Regions from separate parts of the Brevibacterium koreense genome, predicted to be linked through region 3. Evidence: riboswitches for the same ligand, from Rfam matches in the RefSeq annotation. Region 3 holds a riboswitch; each other region holds the start of a gene.
What was found. Region 3 has a riboswitch for thiamine pyrophosphate ahead of AAFP32_RS02690 (TenA family protein). Riboswitches for the same ligand answer to the same signal wherever they lie in the genome.
Positions count from the first base shown of each region.

Region 1 (2,197 bases), 1.5 Mb from region 3:
AACAGCAAGTTCATCTCACCGGCCAACCTGGTCAACCTGTCCACGCAGGTCGCGTTCCTCGCGATCCTGGCGTTGGGCATCAACCTGATCCTGCTCCTCGGCGAGATCGACCTGTCGCTGGCGCAATTGGGTGGGCTCTCCGCCTCACTGCTGGGTGTGTTGGTGGTCAGGCAAGGGGTTCCGCCTCTGATCGCACTGGTCATCATGCTGGTATTGGGTCTCGTCGTCGGCGCGATCCAGGGCTGGTTCTTCGCGGTGGTCGGGATACCGGCCTTCGTGGTCACTTTGGCAGGGTTGCTGGCGTTCACCGGGCTGACGTTGACCACTCTGGGCGTGCAGAAGAACCTGTCGATGGCCGACACCTTCGCCTTCGACTTTGCGAGCTTCTACTTCCCGGCGATCTGGGCCTACGTATTCGGGGCAGTCGCCGTCATCGGCTTCGGTGCGGGGATCATCTACTCGAAGCTGCGCCGTCACAACGAGGGACTCGACAGTCCCAGCTGGACCTCGGTGATCGTGCGCATTGCCATCCTCACCGTCGTCGTGTTCGGGTTCCTCATCCTGGTCAACCAGGACTTCGGTCTGGCGATGCCGTTCTTCCTCATGATCGTCATCGCGATCGTCATCGATCTGGTGCTGCGCAAGACCAAGTACGGGCGCTCGATCTACGCGGTCGGCGGCAAGGTCGAAGCCGCCAGACGTGCGGGCATTCGGGTGACTTGGGTGCGCATCAGCGTGTTCATGGCCGCCGGTGTGCTGGCAGCCCTGTTCGGCTTCATCAAGACCGGTGTGACGACCAACGCGGGATCGACGCTGGTGAGCACACAGGACCTGCTCAACGCGATCGCCGCAGCGGTCATCGGGGGCACCTCGCTCTTCGGTGGTCGCGGTACAGCCTGGGCAGCCGTACTCGGTGCCCTGGTCGTCGGTGCGATCAACAACGGTCTCTACCTCATCGGCTTCAACTCCGATGCACAGCAGATCATCACCGCGCTCGTCCTGCTCACGGCCGTCGTCATCGACGCACTGAGCCGCCGCGGACAAAGGTACGTCGGACGGGGTTAGCGAACGTCGGGGTTAGCGAGGGTCACGGTTAGTGCCGGTCGCGGTTAGCGCCGGTCGCCCTCTCGCCAAGCAAGCTCATCGAGCGGACCACTGAGCGTCGAAAGTACCAGTTGCAACTGGTGCCCTCGATGATCAGTGGTCCGCTCGATGTGTTGGCATATAGGCGCCGAGGTGGGCCCGGGTTCCGGTTTGCTCTTCTCAGGTTTCCGCTCGCGCTCCTCAGCGTTGCCGCTTCGCCCAACTTCAGACGTGCTGATACAGTCGTGGGCAATGACATGGGGTGCCTGACGTTGATCGCGTGAGGCTGAGAGAACACCCATCGAACCTGATCTGGGCCATACTAGCGAAGGGATCGTCATGGTTGACTTCGACCTGCGTTCTGCCAATGCACGACTGCGTGCGAGCAATCCACTCATCCAATGCATCACGAACACCGTTGTGCAGCAATTCAGCGCCAACGTGCTCCTGGCCGTCGGTGCCGCCCCGGCGATGCTCGACCACGAGGCCGATGCCGCACAGTTCACGCGCATCTCCAGCGGACTGCTGGTCAACTTCGGCACCGCCACGAATCAGCAGTTCCTTGCCGCTGACGCCGCCATCGACGCAGCCAATGAAGACTCCAAGCCGTGGGTCCTCGACCCGGTGAGCATTGGGGCGGTCGACTTCCGGACCACACGAATCCGTCGCGCGGCGAACTCTTCACCCACTGCCATCCGTGGCAACGCCTCCGAGATCGCGGCACTGGCCGGAGTGGGCCTGGGTGGTCGGGGAGTGGACTCCACCGACGAGGTTGATGCGGTGATTCCGGCCGCGGCCGAACTGGCCAAGTCCACCGGAGCAATCGTTGCCGTCTCAGGTCCCAAGGACGCGATCGTCGCTCATATCGACGGGGTCGACCATGTCGCCCGCCTCAGCGGGGGACACTCCTTTATGCCGCTTGTCATCGGCGCCGGATGCTCTCTCGGCGCAGTCACCGCCGCGTACCTCGTTGGCGCAACGACCGCCTCGGCGAGGTTCGAGGCCGTGGTCGCAGCCCACGCTCACTTCAAGGTCGCCGGTGAGACCGCCGCCGAGGGAGCACGCGGACCCGGCAGCTTCTCCGTGAACTTCCTCGACGCGCTGCACACGATCA
Region 1 covers NZ_CP158281.1:2,755,776-2,757,972, reverse strand. The annotation lists gene AAFP32_RS12620 (sugar ABC transporter permease) at 1-1,065, shown strand, start outside; TPP riboswitch at 1,332-1,435, shown strand; gene thiM (hydroxyethylthiazole kinase) at 1,423-2,197, shown strand, end outside.
Region 1: it holds a riboswitch for thiamine pyrophosphate, as region 3 does, so the genes downstream of both, thiM (hydroxyethylthiazole kinase) here and AAFP32_RS02690 (TenA family protein) in region 3, are expected to answer to the same signal.

Region 2 (2,197 bases), 810 kb from region 3:
CAACCCGTTGGCTTTGACCGCCACGATCACAAGATCGAAACGAGTGGAGCCTGGTCCATCGGCAGTGGCCAACTCCGCCGCAGTGAGGACGGGAATGTGGTTCGTCCGGTCCTCCCCGGGAGACACGAATCGCAGGCCCTCGGCACGCATCGTCTCTGCTCGGGCAGGCCGGACGAGGAATGTCACATCTCGGTCTGCTTCGAACAGGCGGGTGCCGAATGCCCCGCCGGTCGCGCCGGCTCCGGCGATGAGTATCTTCACTGCGTGCTCTCCCATGTCAGTTGGATTCCTTCGCTGTCACACTGTGCACCCTCATAATGCCTCTTTGAGTTCCGCGGCCGCGGCCGCGGGATCATCTGCTGCGGTCACCGCACGGACGACGACGATGCGCTGCGCGCCCGTGGCCTTCACCTTCGCGAGGCGCTCGCCTGCGCAGATCCCGCCGATCGCGAACCAGGGCTTTCTCGCGGTGGCGGCGAGCGCACGCAGGGGGTCAGTGCCGATGGCTGGCCTGCCGGGTTTGGTCGGGGTCTCCCACACGGGGCCCAAGCAGAAATAGTCGATCTCGGGGTCTGCCTCGGCGGCGAGCGCCTGGTCGATGGAATGGGTCGAGCGGCCCAGGATCACATCCGGGCCGAGGACCGCGCGGGCCTGCGTGCTGGTGAGATCTCCCTGCCCGACGTGGAAGACATCGGCGCCGACGAGCAGCGCCACGTCCGCGCGATCATTGACGGAGAACAGTTTCGAATGACGGTGGGCTGCGTCCCTGAGCACTTCGAGTGCTTCGATCTCGGCGCGGGCTTCGAGGCCCTTGTCGCGCAGCTGGATGATGTCGACACCACCGGCGTAAGCGGCATCAAGGAACTCGGGAAGGTCACCCTGCGCGCTGCGGGAATCGGTGCAGACGTAGAGCCTGGCATCGCGAACTCGGGCGAGTCGGGTGGCTCTGTCTGTGTCTCGGACTGCGGTGTCCATTGTCATATCTGCGACCATGCTCCTAGAGTAGAGGAGTTCGCGGGAGCCTCATAAAGAGGCTGAGAGGGCTGTGTGCCGACCGTTCAACCTGATGCGGATGATGCCGCCGGAGGGAGAAGCACATGCACGTCATTGTTGTTGGCGCCGGAATCATCGGCTTGTCCACTGCCTGGAATCTGGTCCGTCGCGGTGTGAGGGTCACCATCGTCGATCCTGCTCCCGCTACGGGTGCCTCCCATGCGGCGGCGGGGATGCTGGCACCGGCCGCCGAGGTGGTGTGGGGGCAGTCTCCCCTGTACCCGCTCATGCGTGCCTCGGCCGATCTCTACCCGGGCTTCACCGCCGACCTGGCTGCCGCTTCCGGTCGTGACCTCGGGTACTCGAGCACCGAGACGTTCGTCTGTGCCGGTGATCGGGCCGACCTCGCTTCGCTGCGTGAACTCATGAACCTGCAGCGCTCTGCCGGTTTCGACGTCTCCCTCATCGCCGGGTCCCAGGCCCGGAGCCGGGAACCGTCTCTGGCTCCCGGGGTAAGCGGGGCGGTGACGATCCCCGGAGATCATTCGATCGATCCCCGTCGGGTCACCGGTGCACTGACAGCGGTGCTGAGCGACGACATCGTCCGGACGCGCGTCAACGCTCTGATCAATGCGGAGGGACGGACCGTCGGCGTCGAGGCCGAGGATGGGACGAGGCTCACCGCTGATCAGGTCATCGTCGCCGCGGGCAGCTCCTGCAATGACATCTCGGGCTTGCCGATGCTGCCTCTGCGCCAAGTGTGGGGTGAGGTGATCAGGCTCCGGGTACCCGAGGCCCTGACACCGCTGCTGACTCGCACGATCCGCGGTCTGGTCCATGCCCGGCCTGTCTACATCGTGCCTCGCCCCGACGGTGAGCTCGTCCTCGGTGCCACGAGCCGTGAGGACGGTCGGTCGGGGACCAACGCAGGAGGCGTCCACCAGCTGCTTCATGATGCAGAACGTCTCGTTCCGGCCATCCTCGATTGCGAGATCACCGACATCACCACCCGCGCCAGGCCGGGCTCACCCGATGACGTGCCGATCATCGGACGCATCGATCCCGGCTGCGTGGTGTCCACCGGCTTCTTCCGGCACGGCATCCTCCTCGCCCCACTGGGTGCGGGCCTCACCGCCGACCTTGCCATCGGAGCCGACACTGCGTGGGCGCCATCGGGGTCCCTGGCCGCGGTGGGACCAGAACG
Region 2 covers NZ_CP158281.1:1,413,889-1,416,085, reverse strand. The annotation lists gene AAFP32_RS06555 (2-dehydropantoate 2-reductase) at 1-276, opposite strand, end outside; gene thiE (thiamine phosphate synthase) at 313-981, opposite strand; TPP riboswitch at 1,005-1,107, shown strand; gene thiO (glycine oxidase ThiO) at 1,098-2,197, shown strand, end outside.
Region 2: it holds a riboswitch for thiamine pyrophosphate, as region 3 does, so the genes downstream of both, thiO (glycine oxidase ThiO) here and AAFP32_RS02690 (TenA family protein) in region 3, are expected to answer to the same signal.

Region 3 (2,197 bases):
TCCACGTCGCAGTCTCCCACGGCGAGCATTGTGCGAAATAGAGCCGCTGTCCGCCGACATAGCGATGATTGGATTCCGCCTCGGGGTCAGGATCGTACTGCCCGGGGAAGCGTTCGTTCCCGCGCGGAACAGAGACTGCGAAAGGTACCTGCACCCAGACGCTGGCGTCCCACACTTCGCGGAGTTCTGGCCGATGGAGAAAGATGCCATCCACGAGGAGGACGCAGTCCTGTGACAATTCGAGGCTGAAATGTGCGCCCTCGACACTGGCATCGGCAACAACATCCCAGACGGCTGGAACAACCGGCAGTCCCTGCTTGAACGCAGTCACAACAGACCGCTTGAACGCCGTGTAGTCGTAGGAGTCACGGTAGAATGACTCAGGTCCACGACCCTGCGCGTACCGAACCGAACGTGGGTGGTGGAATCCGTCGATGCTCAGTGACGCAACGGGCCGGAGCCCGTCCTGGGCCGCCAGCTGGACAAGCTCTTCGGCAAGGACGGTTTTGCCAGCACCGTCGAGTCCGTCGATGGCAATGAGGCCTCGCCCGCCAGAGTTGATCTCGCGGATCTGTGCAAGCAACTGTCGCAGAACCGAACGGCGGGTGCTCATCATGTGCCATCCTCAGCCGGGCACATACGCCTCATCGAAGAACGCCAACTCCACGCCGACTGTCCTCTGCCATAGTTGGGTCAACCGGTCCCTGTTCGCGAGGGACTCAGCATCGTCGCCGATGGGAAACGCCCTCTCGAGTTCGTCGACGAGGAACTGCACCCAGGCCCGGAAGTCCTCACCACGGTGCAGGTCGATCCACCCGGTGTGAACGTGGCGACGGGGCATCGGGTCCTCGCGTTCGCCCCAATCGAGGTAGAGCCATTCGGCGATGACGAGCACGACGAGCAGGTCCGGGTAAGAGGCAGAAGCGACCGCCTCATCCATGATGTTGCGGAACCGTGCGGTCGGATCAGTCAGCACCGGAGCCTCGTATTCAACGGCGGGAACACCTACCTCGGCGAAGGCACGAAGAAAGTAGGAGTTCTCATCGGCTTCGAGGAATCCGAGCTGTTTGGAAAACCGGAGTTTGGGGGCGATGTCATCGGCGTGGGCGACGCAGGCCCCGAGCATCGACAGGAACGATTCGAAGAACTGATAGTCCTGGACCAGGTACTTCTTCATCACAGAATCCTCGACGGTCCCGGCGAACAGTTCCGCCACGAACCTGTGCCCGACCGCGGCATCCCAGGTGGGGGCAGTCGCCGCACTCAACTTCGCCACCGGCCCGCCTGGATTCAGACGAATACTGGTGCTGGTCTGCTGTGGAACATCGTTCATCGTTGTCATTTCTCACTTCCTCCGCCGGTGCTCACCGGATCAGGTTCGAAGGGTCTGCTTGCGCACTCTCAGCGCCGTTGTCGCGGCGCTCCCCTGTGGTGCTTCGAGACTAGCACCAGCCCAGCATCTGAGCTCTTCACCGTGTCACCGGCGGCGCGTAGACTGCTCGCATGGCAATCGCAAAGCAGCCCGTCGTCGTTCTCGACGCTCCTGACGCACGCGAACTCGCGGAGTTCTACGGTGAACTCCTCGACTGGCAGGTCAGAGTCGATGACGACGGCACCTGGGCAGAGATCACATCCGATTCCTGGCCGCCGATCTGCTTCCAACAGGTCGAGGACTACCACGCACCCAGCTGGCCGAGCCAGGCCCACCCGCAGCAGATGCACCTCGACGTCGTCGTCGATGACCTTGATGTCGCCGAGGCGGCCGTGGTCAAACTCGGTGCAGGAAAGGCAGCCGAACAGCCGGGTGAGAGCTTCCGTGTCTTCCTGGACCCGGCAGGTCACCCGTTCTGCATCGTTCTGAACTGAGCTTCTGACCGGGGCTACAGTGATCACATGCACGTGATCACCTCATTCGGCGACCTCGAACCGGTTCCGTGGGCCAACGGTGCGGGGGAGACGACCGAGCTCGTCTCACTCACAGATTCCCAGGCCCTGACCCCGAGCCTTCGGCGGTGGCGCCTGAGCATCGCGCGTCTGGACCGCCCGGCTGCGTTCTCCCCGTTGCCGGGCCTGGCACGTACGTTTCTTCCCATCGGCGCCGAGGTCGGCCTTGAGATTGATGGACAGCTGCACTTCGTCGCCCAAGACGAACCCCAGAGGTTCCGTGGGGAACAGAACGTCTCGCTCGTCGAACTGG
Region 3 covers NZ_CP158281.1:599,738-601,934, forward strand. The annotation lists gene AAFP32_RS02685 (uridine kinase) at 1-616, opposite strand, end outside; gene AAFP32_RS02690 (TenA family protein) at 626-1,342, opposite strand; TPP riboswitch at 1,333-1,438, opposite strand; gene AAFP32_RS02695 (VOC family protein) at 1,504-1,866, shown strand; gene AAFP32_RS02700 (HutD family protein) at 1,894-2,197, shown strand, end outside.

Region 4 (2,197 bases), 330 kb from region 3:
GATGAGCCCCTGGCGGCCGAGCACAACGACGGTGTCCACGTGATCGAGCCACAGGCCGACTCGATGTTCGACGATGACCATCGTCGCCGAGGTTGCCGCCTGGGTCTCGAGGATGGCATCGCGAACGGCCCCGGCAGAGTCGGGGTCGATGTTTGCCGTCGGTTCGTCGAGGACGATGATCTCAGGTCTCATCGCGTGGATGCCGGCGAGGGCCAGACGCTGCTTCTGGCCGCCAGACAGTGCCGCAGTGGGATGTGACTGGGGGAGGGCGAGGCCCATCCTCGCCAGCGATGAGGCGATCCGGGCCTCGATCTCCTCGGCGGGCAGACCCAGGTTCTCCATGCCGAAGGCGACATCGTCGCCGACGCGGGAGAAGATCACCTGCGAATCGGGATCCTGCAGGACCAGCCCGATCTCACCTCGGCGAGGGTCGGGTGGACAGTCGCCGATGAGGAGCTCACCGGTCGCCGTACCGGACTCGGAAGGCACGACACCGGCGATGGCGTGGAGCAGGGTGGACTTGCCTGCCCCGGACGGGCCGAGCAGGAGGACCTTCTCACCTGCGGCGATGTGCAGGTTGATGGGACCGACGGCAGGTTCATCACGATCGGCATGTTGCCATGAGAACCCGCGGGCGGTGATCGGCAGAGCCATCAGCGCATGCGGCCAGAGGCGAAGGAGCTCAGCGCACCGGTCTTCGCGATCGCACGGTAGGCGAACCAGGCTCCGATGCCGGAGATGACGATGCCGGAGATGATGGCGCACACCGCATAGGCGGCTTGGAAGCCCAGCTGCCATTCGGCGTTGTACATGATGTTCTCGCTCACGGACATGAATGTCGCAGCCAGCAGTCCGGACAGGCTCGTGACCCACAGACTGAATTTTCGATAGCCGAAGGCGGCGAAGATGAGTTCGGCACCGAGACCCTGGATGAACCCGGAGAGCAGAACTGTGGCGCCGAAGTGCGAGCCGAGGACGGCCTCGACGATGGCGGCGATCATCTCGCATAGCAGTGCGGCACCGGGTTTGCGGATGATGATCGCAGCCAATGGTCCCGCGAGGACCCACAGGCCGGCAATGAGGCCGATCGATGGGGGGAAGGCTTGGAACCCGAGTTCGAGAACCTTCCAGCTCAGGGCCAGCACCCAGAAGATGAGTCCGACGGAGATTCCGAGCACGGCGGTGACGACGTAGTCGACGACCCTCCACTGCTTCGTCACGGGGACGTGGGAATACTTCGGCTTGAATCCGGTGGTGGTATCCGGCGCGGTCGTTTTTGGCATTGTGCCTCCTCAGATCAAGGAGGGGTAGAAGAGTCTCGACTTCCTTCGGCGGTGCTAACCACATCAGGTTCGAGGGTCTGCAGCTTCATCTGCACTCTCAGCGCCTTAGTCGGCGCTCCCCTGTCGTGGCACCCACTGTACATCAGCCTGAGACCGGGACCCGGTGCGAAGAGTTCGCCAATGGTTCCGGGCGTCGGCGACCACGAATCGATTCTCGATCAGAACAGCTGTGATCAGTTCGGTATGACCATGACCGGCCCCTCCGCCTGATGGAGGACTCCGCGCGACACGGAACCCATCAGGGCACTTTTCACTGCTCCACGTCCACGGGTGCCAAGGACGGTCAGCTGCGCCGACTTTGTCATCCCGACGAGAACTTCGGTCGGATCTCCGGTCGGCACCGACCCGCTCGTCTTCAGGTCGGGGAATTGCTGAGTTACGGCGGCGACCTCATTTTTCAGAGACGACTCAAGCTGTTTCTGCCGGCGGCCTGAGACCTCTGCACTCAGCTCCAGTTCGGGATACCAGTAGAGCCATTCGTCGCCTGTGGGGAGGACAGAGACGATCTCGAGCGGTGCTTGCCGTATGTTGGCCATCTCGGCGGCGGCAAACATCGCCAGGCGCGCAGCCTGCGAGCCGTCGACCGCGACGACAACCGAGGTCCCTGTTGATTCCGAATGATGGCTGGGGACCACGATCGTCGGGCAGTGGGCGTGCGAAGGCAGGGCGGTGGACACCGAGCCGAGGAGCCGACCGACGAAACCACCACGTCCTCTGGCTCCGACGACCACTGTGAGTGCATGTGCGCTCAGGCCTGCCAAGACGCCGGCGGCGTCGCCGAGTTCGGCGCGATAGGAGACGGGACCAGCATGATCTCGAAGAGCTCCGGTTGCCTCGGCCAGTCGTTTCTCAAC
Region 4 covers NZ_CP158281.1:930,670-932,866, forward strand. The annotation lists gene AAFP32_RS04220 (ABC transporter ATP-binding protein) at 1-654, opposite strand, end outside; gene AAFP32_RS04225 (ECF transporter S component) at 654-1,283, opposite strand; TPP riboswitch at 1,307-1,415, opposite strand; gene AAFP32_RS04230 (universal stress protein) at 1,517-2,197, opposite strand, start outside.
Region 4: it holds a riboswitch for thiamine pyrophosphate, as region 3 does, so the genes downstream of both, AAFP32_RS04225 (ECF transporter S component) here and AAFP32_RS02690 (TenA family protein) in region 3, are expected to answer to the same signal.